Regions from separate parts of the Duganella sp. P38 genome, predicted to be linked through region 3. Evidence: predicted binding sites of a transcription regulator. Region 3 holds the regulator's gene; each other region holds the start of a gene.
The links. The regulator FliA, encoded in region 3, starts transcription of late flagellar genes. The targets are predictions, from matches to a motif close to CTAAAGTTTNNNNNNNNNNNGCCGNTA.
Positions count from the first base shown of each region.

Region 1: ACRQ5J_RS00510 (heme utilization protein) is a predicted target of FliA. The motif match lies at 1,190-1,216, and genes of this name have one in related genera.
Region 2: ACRQ5J_RS08355 (flagellar protein FliT) is a predicted target of FliA. The motif match lies at 2,189-2,215, and genes of this name have one in related genera.

Region 1 covers NZ_CP193936.1:126,594-130,655, reverse strand. The annotation lists gene ACRQ5J_RS00520 (IS110 family transposase) at 1-176, shown strand, start outside; gene ACRQ5J_RS00515 (hypothetical protein) at 339-725, shown strand; gene ACRQ5J_RS00510 (heme utilization protein) at 1,443-4,062, shown strand, end outside.
Region 2 covers NZ_CP193936.1:1,835,943-1,840,004, reverse strand. The annotation lists gene ACRQ5J_RS08370 (class I SAM-dependent DNA methyltransferase) at 3-641, opposite strand; gene ACRQ5J_RS08365 (hypothetical protein) at 889-1,182, shown strand; gene ACRQ5J_RS08360 (HDOD domain-containing protein) at 1,277-2,104, shown strand; gene ACRQ5J_RS08355 (flagellar protein FliT) at 2,260-2,538, shown strand; gene ACRQ5J_RS08350 (aminotransferase class I/II-fold pyridoxal phosphate-dependent enzyme) at 2,629-3,846, opposite strand; gene ACRQ5J_RS08345 (type IV pilus assembly protein FimV) at 3,970-4,062, opposite strand, start outside.
Region 3 covers NZ_CP193936.1:4,965,690-4,969,751, reverse strand. The annotation lists gene flhF (flagellar biosynthesis protein FlhF) at 1-418, shown strand, start outside; gene ACRQ5J_RS23140 (MinD/ParA family ATP-binding protein) at 411-1,214, shown strand; gene ACRQ5J_RS23135 (RNA polymerase sigma factor FliA) at 1,230-1,961, shown strand; gene ACRQ5J_RS23130 (flagellar motor protein) at 1,943-2,689, shown strand; gene motD (flagellar motor protein MotD) at 2,691-3,461, shown strand; gene ACRQ5J_RS23120 (flagella synthesis protein FlgN) at 3,586-4,062, opposite strand.

The DNA.
Region 1 (4,062 bases), 480 kb from region 3:
ACCCGCTACTACACCAGTTTGCCCAGCGCCTGGCGAATAATGGCATGGCGAAAAAAGCCGTGATCGGCGCCGTGATGCATAAGCTCGTGCATCTCATCTACGGTGTCATTCGTACCGGCAAGCCCTTTGACGCCAATTACCTTTCAAAAGGGCTTGCTATTCAAGACGGTATCTGACCCCGGATTGCCAGTCGTGCGATATGTCCGCACTTGCGGGCACATGCCGGCGCTTACTTTGTCACTTGCCTTGCGGTTACAATCAGCGGCGCGCGCTGGCCGCGCCGCCGGGCGCCGTCTGACGGCCGCCGGCGCCATTTAAACGTGCGGTGACGAGCGATGATGCAGGCAGTGGATAAATGGGCCGCCAGGGTCCTTTTGTTAAATAGCGGACTGGCGCTGGCCGTCAGCCTCGGCCTGCTCGGCGAGCCGCTCGACGGGCAAACCGCCACCGTGGCGTTCGGCACGGCGATGCTGGGCTTTGTCGCCGCCGTGCTGTCGCTGCGCCGCCACCCGGCCGGGCTGTGGGCCGCACTGCCGTATTACGCTGTCCAGTCGGTCAGCTATTTCCCCTTCGCCGGCACCGGCTTTAGCGTCAAGGCTGGCGTCAGCATTGGCTTGGTGTTGCAATTTAAGCAGGCAGTGGTGGTGCTGAATGTGCTGGCGCTGTTGCTGTTGGGCGTCACCATCGCGCTGCTGGTCTGGCGCCGCCGCCTCGCTTCCAGATAACTAGTTGCCCTGCGTCATTCCCTTGTCATACGCGTGGTGCACAGTGAAGCGTGCCGTTCTACTACGATAATTTACATTTTCTTATTACTAACCTGAATGAATTTTCAGATTTAGTGTGCTGAAAATATTGACTATGGAAATGGTTGCAAGCATGAGACAGGCGCCGAAATAAATTCTTAAGGGCAATTAGCTGAGCTATACTGAGCGACCGTAGACCCCATATTTATTGCTGTGCGGCATGCTTGGCTTAAGTGAATATCAAGTTAATTCAGTCACTTAGCACGCGCAACCGAGGCCGCAGATAAACTTCACTCACGGGAATATGTTTGCTTAGTGGAAGATTTGCTTTGGTCGCCTTCTACGTAAACAGGTTTCATGCGCACCCAAAAAACGCTGCGTCACAATACTGTGTAACTGTTAATTTTAACTAGTTGTAAAAAAGAAATAAGGCTGAACGCAGTTTACTAAAGTCCGCAACTTTGTTGACGTTAAGAATGATATGCGTCGACTCGGCAACACCAGTAACGCAGCAGCACTTCAGGACGGCCGTCAGGCCGCTTAATAGAGAATTCGGAAGCGACGTATCAAGGTGTCGCCGCCGCTTTTTGCACAAAAAATCGATATCAGCGCCTTTCAGGAGAAATACAAATGGCTGTCCCTCCGTCAAACTTTACTACGGACCAGATTGCTGGTCTGACTACACAACAAATCGGTGCGTTGACGACGGCCGATATGGCGTCGCTGAGCTCGGACCAGATCGGTGCGTTCACCACGCAGCAAGCAGCTGTGTTCAGCTCGCTCCAGATCGGCGCCATCACCACCACCTCCCTGAAAGGCTTGAGCACCCGTGACATCGGCGCGCTGAGCACCAATGCCATCGGTGGCCTGAACACCAACCAGATCCGTGTGCTGAGCAGCGACCAGATCGTTTCGCTGAGCACTAACCAGGCCGCCGCGCTGGCGACCCAGCAAGTCGCCGCGCTGACCACCGATGGCCTGGTGGCACTGGAAACCGCTGATTTCGCCGCGCTGAAAACCGCCGCCATCGCCGCCCTGTCGACCAGCCAGGTCAAGGCGCTGACCACCAACCAGGTCGTGGCCCTGACCACCGCCAGTGCCGCCGCGCTGACCAGCGCGCAACTGTCGTCGCTGAGCACGAACCAGATCGTCGCGCTGGAAACCGCCGACCTGAACGCCCTGAAAACCGCCTCCGTGGCTGGCCTGACCTCGACCCAGGTTTCCGCGCTGACCACCAACCAAGTGCAGTCGCTGGCGTCAAGCCAGTTGGTGGCGCTGAGCACCGCGAATATCGCCAACGGCTTGACCACCAACCAGGTTGTCGCGCTGAGCTCGCAGCAATTCTCCGCGCTGACCACCGCGCAAGTGGGCGCCCTTTCGAGCGCCAGCGTGGCCGCCATCCAGACCGCCGACATCGGCGGCATTACTACTGCCGGCATCGCCGCGCTGAAATCGGGTCAGGTCGCCGCGCTGACCACCGGCCAGGTCGCCACGCTGTCGTCCAACCAGGTGGTGGCGCTGGCCACCGCCTCGCTGGCCGGCCTGAGCACCGACGGCGTCGTTGCGCTGACCACCAGCCAGGCTGCCGCGCTGACCACGCAGCAAGTTGCCGCGCTGTCGACCAACGCCATCGCCGCGCTGGAGACCGCCGACTTTGCCGCACTGAAGACCGCCGCCATCGCCGCCCTGTCGACCAATCAGGTCAAGGCCCTGACCACCAACCAGGTCGTCGCCCTGACCACCGCCGAAGCCACCGCGCTGACCAGCGCGCAAGTGGCCGCGCTGACCACCGACGCCGTTGGCGCGCTGGAAACCGCCGACATCGCCGCCATCAAGACCGCCTCGTTCTCGGCACTGACCTCGAACCAGCTGGGCGCGCTGAAGACCGCGCAAGTCAACGGCCTGGCCACCGCGCAACTGGCTTCGCTGAGCACCGCCGCCATCGCTACCGGCCTGACCACCAACCAGGTGGTGGCGCTGACGTCCCAACAATTCGCCGCGCTGACCACCGCGCAACTGGGCGCCTTCGCCACCGCCAGCATCGCTGCCATTGAAACCGCCGACATCGGCGGCATCACCACGGCGGGCATCGCCGCGCTGAAATCGGCCCAGCTGGGCGCGCTGACGACCGGCCAGGTCGCTTCGCTGACCACCAACCAGGTCGTCGCCCTGACCACCGCTTCGGCCGCTGTCCTGAGCACCGACGCTGTCGTTGCGCTGACCACCAACCAGGCCGCCGCACTGACCACGCAACAAGTTGCCGCGCTGTCGACCAACGCGATTGCCGCGATGGAAACCGCCGATTTTGCCGCGCTGAAGACCGCCGCCATCGCCGGCCTGACCACCAATCAGATCAAGGCCCTGACCACCAACCAGGTGGTCGCCCTGACCACCGCCGAAGCGACCGCGCTGACCAGCGCCCAGGTTGCCGCGCTGAGCACCAATTCGGTGGCCGCGCTGGAAACCGCTGACATCGCCGCGATCAAGACCGCTTCGTTCGCCGCACTGACGTCGAGCCAGGTTGCCGCCCTGAAGACCGCGCAAGTCAACGGTCTGGCCACCGCACAACTGGCGTCGCTGAGCACCTCGGCCATCGCCAACGGCCTGAGCACCGACCAGGTTGTCGCGCTGACCTCGCAACAACTCGCTGCCCTGACCACCGCGCAAATCAGCGCCTTCTCGAACGCCAGCATCGCTGCCATCGAGACGGCCGACATCGGCGGCATCACCACCGCCGGCATCGCCGCGCTGAAATCGGCGCAGCTGGCCGCGCTGAAAACCGGCCAGGTCGCCACGCTGTCGACCAACCAGATCGTTGCGCTGACCACCGCCGGCATCGCCGGCCTGGGCACCGATTCGGTTGTCGCGCTGACCACCAACCAGGCTGCCGCGCTGACCACGCAACAAGTGGCCGCGCTGTCGACCAACGCGATTGCTGCGATGGAAACCGCTGATTTTGCCGCGCTGAAGACTGCCGCCATCGCCGGCCTGTCGACCGGCCAGATCAAGGCGCTGACCACCAACCAGGTCGTCGCCCTGACCACCGCTGAAGCCAATGCGCTGACCAGCGCGCAAGTAGCAGCGCTGGCCACCGACGCTGTTGGCGCGCTGGAAACCGCCGACATCGCCGCGATCAAGACCGCTTCGTTCTCGGCCCTGACCGCCGCACAAGTGGGCGCGCTGAAGACCGCACAAGTCAACGGCCTGGCCACCGCACAGCTGTCCGTGCTGAGCACCGCCGCCATCGCCAACGGCCTGACCACCGACCAGGTTGTCGCACTGACCTCGCAGCAGTTCGCTTCGCTGACCACCGCGCAGA
Region 2 (4,062 bases), 2.2 Mb from region 3:
GTTCATGCTCGCGCTTCCGTGCGCTCACGTACACAACGCCAAACACTGGCCAGCCATGGCTGTTGTTCGCGCGGCAGGCCTGTTGGGCGGTAGTAATGCTCGACTGCTTCGAATCCCGCTGCGGTCACGTAACGCTCCCAGGCGGGGTAGTCGTGGTAGCTGCCGTAGCGCGCGCCGGTCCAGCCTTCGCGGTTGTCGCCGCGCGGATTGGAGCTGAACAGCACGCCGCCGGTCTTCAACGCGGCATGCAGGTCGCGCAGCACTTGCGGCAGCGCCGCGCGCGGCACGTGGAACAGCGAGGCATTGGCGTAGATGCCGTCGAAATGCCGCGCCGGCAAATCCAGTCCGACGAAATCCTGCTGCCACACCTCGCAGCCGCTGTAGGCGCGCGCCATCTCGACGAAACGCGCCGAGCCGTCGACGCCGACCGGCTCGTGCCCGAGCGCTTTGAACGCCTTCAAATCGCGGCCCGGCCCGCAGCCCAGGTCCAGCAGCCGATACGGCGCTGTCGACTGGATCGCCTGCAACAAGGCGGCGATGTTCTGGCTCACATCGTGATCGATGGTGCCGGCGAAGAACTGCTCAGCCGTCGCCTCGTAGTGGCGCAGCGTCGCCTGCGTGATGTCTTGTATCTTATCCATAAATTGCCATGAGAATACCTACCCTGCTCCTATTGCCTGATTGAGTGCGACATCCAAACGAGCACGGATGCCGCACGCATTGATTTTATACCCCCGGCTGTATATGCCGAGCTACTTTCTCATCTGCACAAAACAGCCAGCACGCTGTCGCCGACCGAAGCGGAGACCTGCGCACTCAAGCTGTGGATGGCGCAAAGCGCTGCCGTGCGCTCGCTGCTGCGCGGCTACCAATGGAAGCAGCTGTTCGGTGACCGAGATCACCGGCGACGGCCGCAATGCCTGGCGTGACCTGTGGGTGCTGCTGCCCGACGAACGTCACTGGAGTAACGCCGCGCAGCTGCGCGCGCACATCGCCAGGCGCCTCGACAAGCAGCCGCTGTCGCCGGCCGAAGCGGTCGCGAAGGCGGCCAAGGCCATGAACACCACCTTGAACGCCGCCATGCTGCTGATCCAGCACGTTGACCACCAACCGACTACCATCACCGAGCGGCGTTTTCCGAAACAGCGCCGCGCCCATGACCTGCTCGACGACGATCACTGAAAAGCGACGAATGCGGCCCAAATCTCTTCTGGTAATCGAAGAATCCCTATATAGTTAGCCTATAGCAACGCGACTATCACCAAGGAGATTAAATATGAAACTTGATGCCCTGTTCCAGAATCCGACTGCGTTGCCTACCGCGCCCAAGGTCGTGGAAGAGCTGATCAGCAGCTTCGACAAGGCCAGCGTCTCGACCGAAGAGATTGCAAAAAAACTGTCGACGGATCCGGTGCTGAGCGCCAAGCTGCTGCGCCTGGCCAATTCGGCCTACTACCACGTCTCGCGCAGCATCGGCACCGTCGAAGACGCCGTGCTGATGCTCGGTTTCGTTACCGTGCGCACGCTGGTCATCAGCTCCGGCCTGGTGAGCGGCTTCAAGACCGTGCCCGGCCTCGACCTCAAGCAGTTCTGGAAATACAGCCTGCACACCGCCGTGGCGGCCAAATGGATCGCCAAGAAAACCAAGGAAAACACCGACCTCGCCTTCACCATCGGCATGATGCACGCCATCGGCCAGCTGGTGATCCACTCGGCCGCGCCGGAACACGCGATGGCGCTGGACAAGGTGGCCGGCCCGATGGACCCGCGCCGCCTCGACGCTGAACAGCAATCGCTGGGCTTCACCTTCGCCGACGTCGGCGCCGAGCTGGCCAAGCGCTGGAAATTCCCGGCCGCCTTCTCGGAAACCATCTCGGCCTTCCCGGACCCCCACCATAATGGCGAACTGAACCGCCTGGCCGCCGTGGTGGCGCTGGCCGCATGGCGCGCCCGCGTGGCCCAGGCCGGCCTGAACGACGAGGAAATCGCCGCCTGCTACCCGGTCGACCTGGCCGAGGAGCTGGGCCTGGAAGACAACGCGCTGGTCGACGACATGCCGCCGCCGGACGAACTGAGCGCCGGCCTGGAAGAGTTGGTCAAATAAGTTATTCTTCCATCATCAAAATCCGCCTGTTTAGCTGCAGGCGGATTTTTTTTCGATTTTTTTCAGATTTTTTTCAAAAAAACCCTAAAGTTCCCCCGCGAGGCGACGTTAATCAAGACATGCGGTACTCCGCTTAACTTTTGCCAGGTGGGTATATGACCTCTTCCGACGTTCTCTCGATGTACGAAAACATTGCCGGTTTGACCAATCAAATGGCCGCCGCTGCACGCATCGGAGACCTGGACCGCCTGGGCAAGCTGGAAGGCCAATGCGCCACCGAGGCGCGCGCCGCCGGCGCCGGCGTGCCGGCCCTGAGCGGCGGCCAGCGTCTGCGCAAGATCGACCTGCTGAAACAAATCCTCGCCAACGACCGCGAAATCCGCGACATCACCGAGCCGTGGATGAACGCCGTCCCCGGCCTCACCCGCCAGTAATCCCCCTCCGTCATTCCCGCGCAGGCGGGAATCCATAGAGCGCCCACCGGACGCCCGGCACGAATTCCCGCCCGCGCGGGAACCACGTGCTTATCCCGCCAACGCCACCCGCAGCGACAGCGCAATCCCCTGGGCCGCCTGATTGATCTCCTCCAGCGACGGGAAGCTCGGCGCGATGCGGATATGCCTATCCTTCGGATCAAGCCCATACGGGAAAGCCGCGCCGGCCGGCGTCAGCGTAATGCCGGCCTCCTTGGCCAGCGCCACAGTGCGCTTGGCCGCACCGTCCGGCGTCACCAGATCGATGAAATAGCCGCCTTGCGGACGAGTCCACGACACGCCCGGCACATCCCCCAGCAGCGCCTGGAACTGCTCCAGCACTGCATCAAACTTCGGCTTCAGCAGCTGGCGATGTTTTTCCATCAACGCCTCCACCGTCGGCAGGTCCTTCAGGAACGCCACATGGCGCAACTGGTTGATCTTGTCCGGGCCGATGCTGCGGAAGCCGGCATGCTTGGTCCACCAGGCGATATTGGCCGGCGACGCCGCCAGCGCAGCCACGCCCGAACCGGCCCAGCTGATCTTCGACGACGAGGCAAACACAATCGCGCGGTCCGGGTTGCCAGCCTCGGCGCAAGCGTCCAGGATGCTGGCCACCGCGAGCTTCTGCTCGCCCAGATGGTGGAAGCGGTAAGCGTCGTCCCACAGCAGGCGGAAGTCCGGCGCGGCGGTTTTCATCGCGGCCAGGCGCTGCACCACCTGGTCGGAGAACACCACGCCGCCCGGATTGCTGTACTTCGGCACCACCCACATGCCCTTGATGCTGGCGTCCTCGGCCACCAGCTTCTCGACCACATCCATGTCGGGGCCGTCGTCGTTCATCGGCACATTAATCATCTTGATGCCGCGCGCCTCGCAGATGGCGAAATGGCGGTCATAGCCCGGCACCGGGCACAGGAAGGTGACCGGGTTCTGCACCCATGGCGCGTGACCCGGCACGCCATTCAGCAGCGCGTAGACGATCACATCGTGCATCAGCGACAGGCTGGCGCTGCTGTCGACCACCACCTGCGCGGCAGGCACCGCGAGCAGCTCGGCAAACAGTGCACGCGCTTCCGGCAGGCCGACGCTGCCGCCGTAGTTGCGGGCGTCGGTGCCGTCGGCGGCCTTGTAGCTGGCCAGCGCGTCGGCCAAGGCGTTGGACAGGTCGAGCTGCGCTGGCGCCGGCTTGCCGCGCGACATATCGAGCTTGAGGCCGAGTTGTTTGAAGGCTTGGTATTGGGCTTGGTAATCTGCTGCTGCGCTCATGTGGGAAGTCTTTCAATGGTGGGAAATTAGCGCCAAACACTATACCCCAGAAAGAGAGCCATCAGACAGAGCTTACAGCTATATGCTTATGCACATATCGCATGAGCGCATGCGCAAAACGCATTACTGCGCCACCGGCTCGGCCATGGCGGTCGCAGCGGCGGCAGGCGCCGATGCCGGCGCGGCGGGCGCGCCAGCCGGTTCGGCGGCGGTCGG
Region 3 (4,062 bases):
CACGGTTGGCGTCAGCCAGCGCGACCAGATGGTCACCGAGCAGGTGTCGATGCTGCAAGGCGCCGACGCCAACGTCAAACGCCTGCTGTGCCTGAACGCGACCGCGACCCAGGAGACGCTGAGCGAAGTGGTGCGCGCCTACCAGGGCAGCGGCCTGGCCGGCTGCATCATGACCAAGCTGGACGAGGCGGCCGCGATCGGCAACGCGCTGGACGTGGTGATCCGCCACAAGCTCAACCTGTTCTACGTGTCGAACGGCCAGCGCGTGCCGGAAGACCTGCACCTGGCCGACCCGGCCTACCTGATCGACCGCGCGTTCAAATTGAAACGCGAGGTCGTCAACACCCAGTACCACGACGCGGAACTGCCCCTGCTGATGAGCAACGACCACGCCATGCGCGAGGTGCACCTTGGCTAACTTCGATTTCGACCAGGCGGAGGGACTGCGCCGCATGCTGGCCGGGGCGCAGCCCCGCATCGTCACCTTTTTGTCGGCCGCGCCGCAGGACGACAAAGGCGCCATGCTGGTCAACCTGGGCGCCTCGCTGGCGCGCGCCGGCAACGACGTGCTGGTGGTCGACGCCTGCGCCAGCGCGCACGGCGTCGCCAGCCGGCTCGGCCTCGACGGCGGCCACAGCCTGCTGAACGTGGCGCGCCAGGAGTGCGCGCTGAACCAGGTGATCCACCAGGTGCCGCAGGGCTTCGCGGTGGCGTCGATGACGCGCGGCACGCCGCGCACCGGCCCGGACGACACCCGCCGCCTGGCCAAGGCGTTCGACGTGCTGGCCAAGCAGACCGGCATGGTGCTGGTCGACGGCGAGTTCGACGGCGAGGCCTTCCCGGTGCCGATCATGGCCAGCTCGGATATCGTCGTACAAGTCTCCAATAGCGCTACCTCGATCAAGGCGGCGTACAGTATGATTAAGCGCCTGAACCAGGAACTGGGCCGGCGGCCGTTCGGCATCCTGGTCACCGGCGCCTCTGAAGACGAAGCGAGGTTGGTCTATGATAATATGGCACAGGCGGCAAGCCGTTACCTTGCCGTCAATCTGGTGTCGATGGGATCGGTGCCGGCGGATGAATACCTGCAACGCGCAGCGCGCCTCGGGCGCGCGGTGGTCGATGCGTTTCCGCTGGCAGGGGCATCTGTCGCGTTCCGCCAGCTGGCGGGCCGCTTTGCGCTGGGGGAAACAACCAACTGCGCGCTTGATTAGAACACAAATATTCGAATGTATACGGTAAAAGGGAAAGCGGACAAGGATACTTTGCTGACGGAGCACATGCCGTTGGTCAAGCGCTTGGCCCACCACATGAAGGCGAAACTGCCGCCCAGCGTCGAAGTCGACGATCTGGTGCAAGCCGGGATGATCGGCCTGTTGGACGCCATCAGCCGTTACGAGGAAACGCACGGCGCGCAATTTGAAACCTACGCGGTGCTGCGCATCCGCGGCGCCATGCTCGATGAATTGCGCAGCAGCGATTGGCTGCCGCGCTCGCTGCGGCAGAATATGCGCAAGGTCGAGGCCGCCATGTCGACCTTGCAGCAGCGCCTGGGCCGTCCGCCGAGCGAATCGGAGGTGGCCAAGTCGCTCAAGCTGTCGCTGGCCGACTACCAGGAAATGCTGGGCGACGGCGGCGGCCACCAGCTGGTGTACTACGAGGACTTCCACGACGACGACGGCAACGACAGTTTCCTGGATCGCTACGCGTCGGACGAAGACGCCGACCCGCTGCGTGCGCTGCTGGACGGCGACTTCCGCCAGGCGGTGATCGACGCCATCGACCTGCTGCCGGAACGCGAGAAGATGCTGATGGGCTTGTACTACGAAGAGGAGCTCAACTTGAAAGAAATTGGCGCCGTGATGGGCGTATCCGAATCGCGCGTATCGCAGTTGCATACGCAGGCCGTGGCGCGGCTGCGCGCCTCACTCCGGGAGCGGTCTTGGACTGGGCCAGCGTAGCCGGCGTGCTGCTGGCGCTGGCCGGCATCGTCATCGGCCAGACCATGGAGGGCGGCAAGGTCACTTCCTTGCTGCAACCGGCGGCGTTCGCGATCGTGGTGGTCGGCACCTTTGGCGCGGTGCTGCTGCAAACCCGCTTCAAGACCTTTGTGCGCGGCGTGCGCATGCTGCGGCTGGTGTTCGCGCCGCCCAAGGACAGCCGCGCCGCGCTGGCGCGCGAGATCAACGCCTGGAACCTGGCGGCGCGGCGCGACGGCCTGCTGTCGCTGGAGCGCTACATGCTGGCCTCGAAGGACCAGTTCAACGTCAAGGGCCTGCGCCTGATCGTCGACGGCATCGCGCCGGAAAAGCTGCGCCAGCTGCTCGACACCGAAATCACCGCCTATGAAACGGCCGAGCGCCAGGCGGTGCGCATCTGGGAATCGGCGGCCGGCTACTCGCCGACCATCGGCATCCTCGGCGCGGTGCTGGGCCTGATTCACGTGATGGAGAACCTGACCGACCCGAGCAAGCTCGGCTCCGGCATCGCCATCGCCTTCGTCTCGACCATTTACGGCGTCGGCCTGGCCAACCTGTTCTTTTACCCGGTCGCCAACAAGCTCAAGGCCATCGTTACCCAGGCCGTGCACCAGCAGGAGATCGCCGCGCAGGTGTTCTACGACATCGCCACCGGCGACCACACGCGCGTCATCGACGAACGCATCGCCACGCTGATGCGGGAGCATTGACATGCAGCCCCAGTACCGCCGCGCGCGCAAGAAGTTCGACGACGAGCCGGAGAACCATGAGCGCTGGCTGATTTCCTACGCCGACTTCATCACGCTGCTGTTCGCGTTCTTCGTGGTCATGTATGCGATTTCGGTGGTCAACATCGGCAAGTACAAGGTGTTTTCCGACGCCCTCGGCGACGCCTTCGGCGGCCAGGGTTCGGCCACGCCGGTCAATACCCAGGTGCAGAACCTGCCTATCCCCAATCCCGGCCTGAAGCGCCGCACCGAGCTGCTGCGCAAGGAAAAGGAGCAGATGACCAGGCTGGCGCAGGATTTGTTGTCGACCATGGCGCCGCTGGTCAAGGAGGGCAAGGTGCGGGTGACGCAGAATTCGCGCGGCGTCAGCGTCGAGATCAACGCTTCGGTGCTGTTCGATCCGGGCGATGCGCGGCTGATGCCGGAATCGGTGGAGGCGTTGCGCGCGGTGGCCGGCCTGCTGGCGGCCGACAGCCACGACGTGCAGGTGGAAGGGCATACCGACAACCAGCCGATCGGCAATCCGCGTTTTCCGTCCAACTGGGAATTGTCGGCCGTGCGCGCCAGCAGCGTGGTGCGGCTGTTCATCGATGCCGGCGTGGCGCCGGGGCGGCTGACTGCGGTGGGCTTCAGCGCCAATCAGCCGGTGGCCGACAACGCCACCGCCGAAGGCCGCGCGCGCAACCGCCGCGTGGCGGTGACGATTTTGTCGGGCATTCCGGATCCGAGTACTGAATTGCCAACCAGCCAGTAATGTCGTCATTCATCCAGTCGTTCCCGCGCAGGCGGGAACCCATACGCAGCATGGATTCCCGCCTGCGCGGGAATGACGGCGGGCTAGGCGGTGAATGACGGCAAGCGACGCGGGAAAAACCGGATCAGCCAGCCAGAAAGCCGCGGCTGCGCGGCAGGGAAGTGGAGATGCCGCCAGGGCCGTAGAAATTATTCGCGGTCGAACCTTGCGGACGCAGCGATTGCAGCGCGTCCTGCGTATGCCCCATCTGCTTGTTGATCAGCATGCCGTTGACGCGGTTCAGCTCCTTGGCCTCGCGCGTGTGCTGCAGCAGCGCCTGCCACAGGCTGGCCGATTCGTCGCGCGCCTCGCCGCTGGCCGCGATCCACGCATCCATGCCGGCTTCCTCGGCCGGAAAACCCGCCTTGCCCAGCGCCCGGTGGCGTTGCGCCGACAACAAGGTCATTTGCGTGACCAGCGCGGTCTTGCGGTTGGTCAGCGCCGGCAGGCCTTCGATTTCCGCCGTCACCAGCAGTTGCTGTTCCTGGCGCAGCAAGTCCAGCAGCGTGGACATGATGTGCTCTTCTTCGCGCAGGCTGTTCAGCGGAGTGACGGTGGTCAT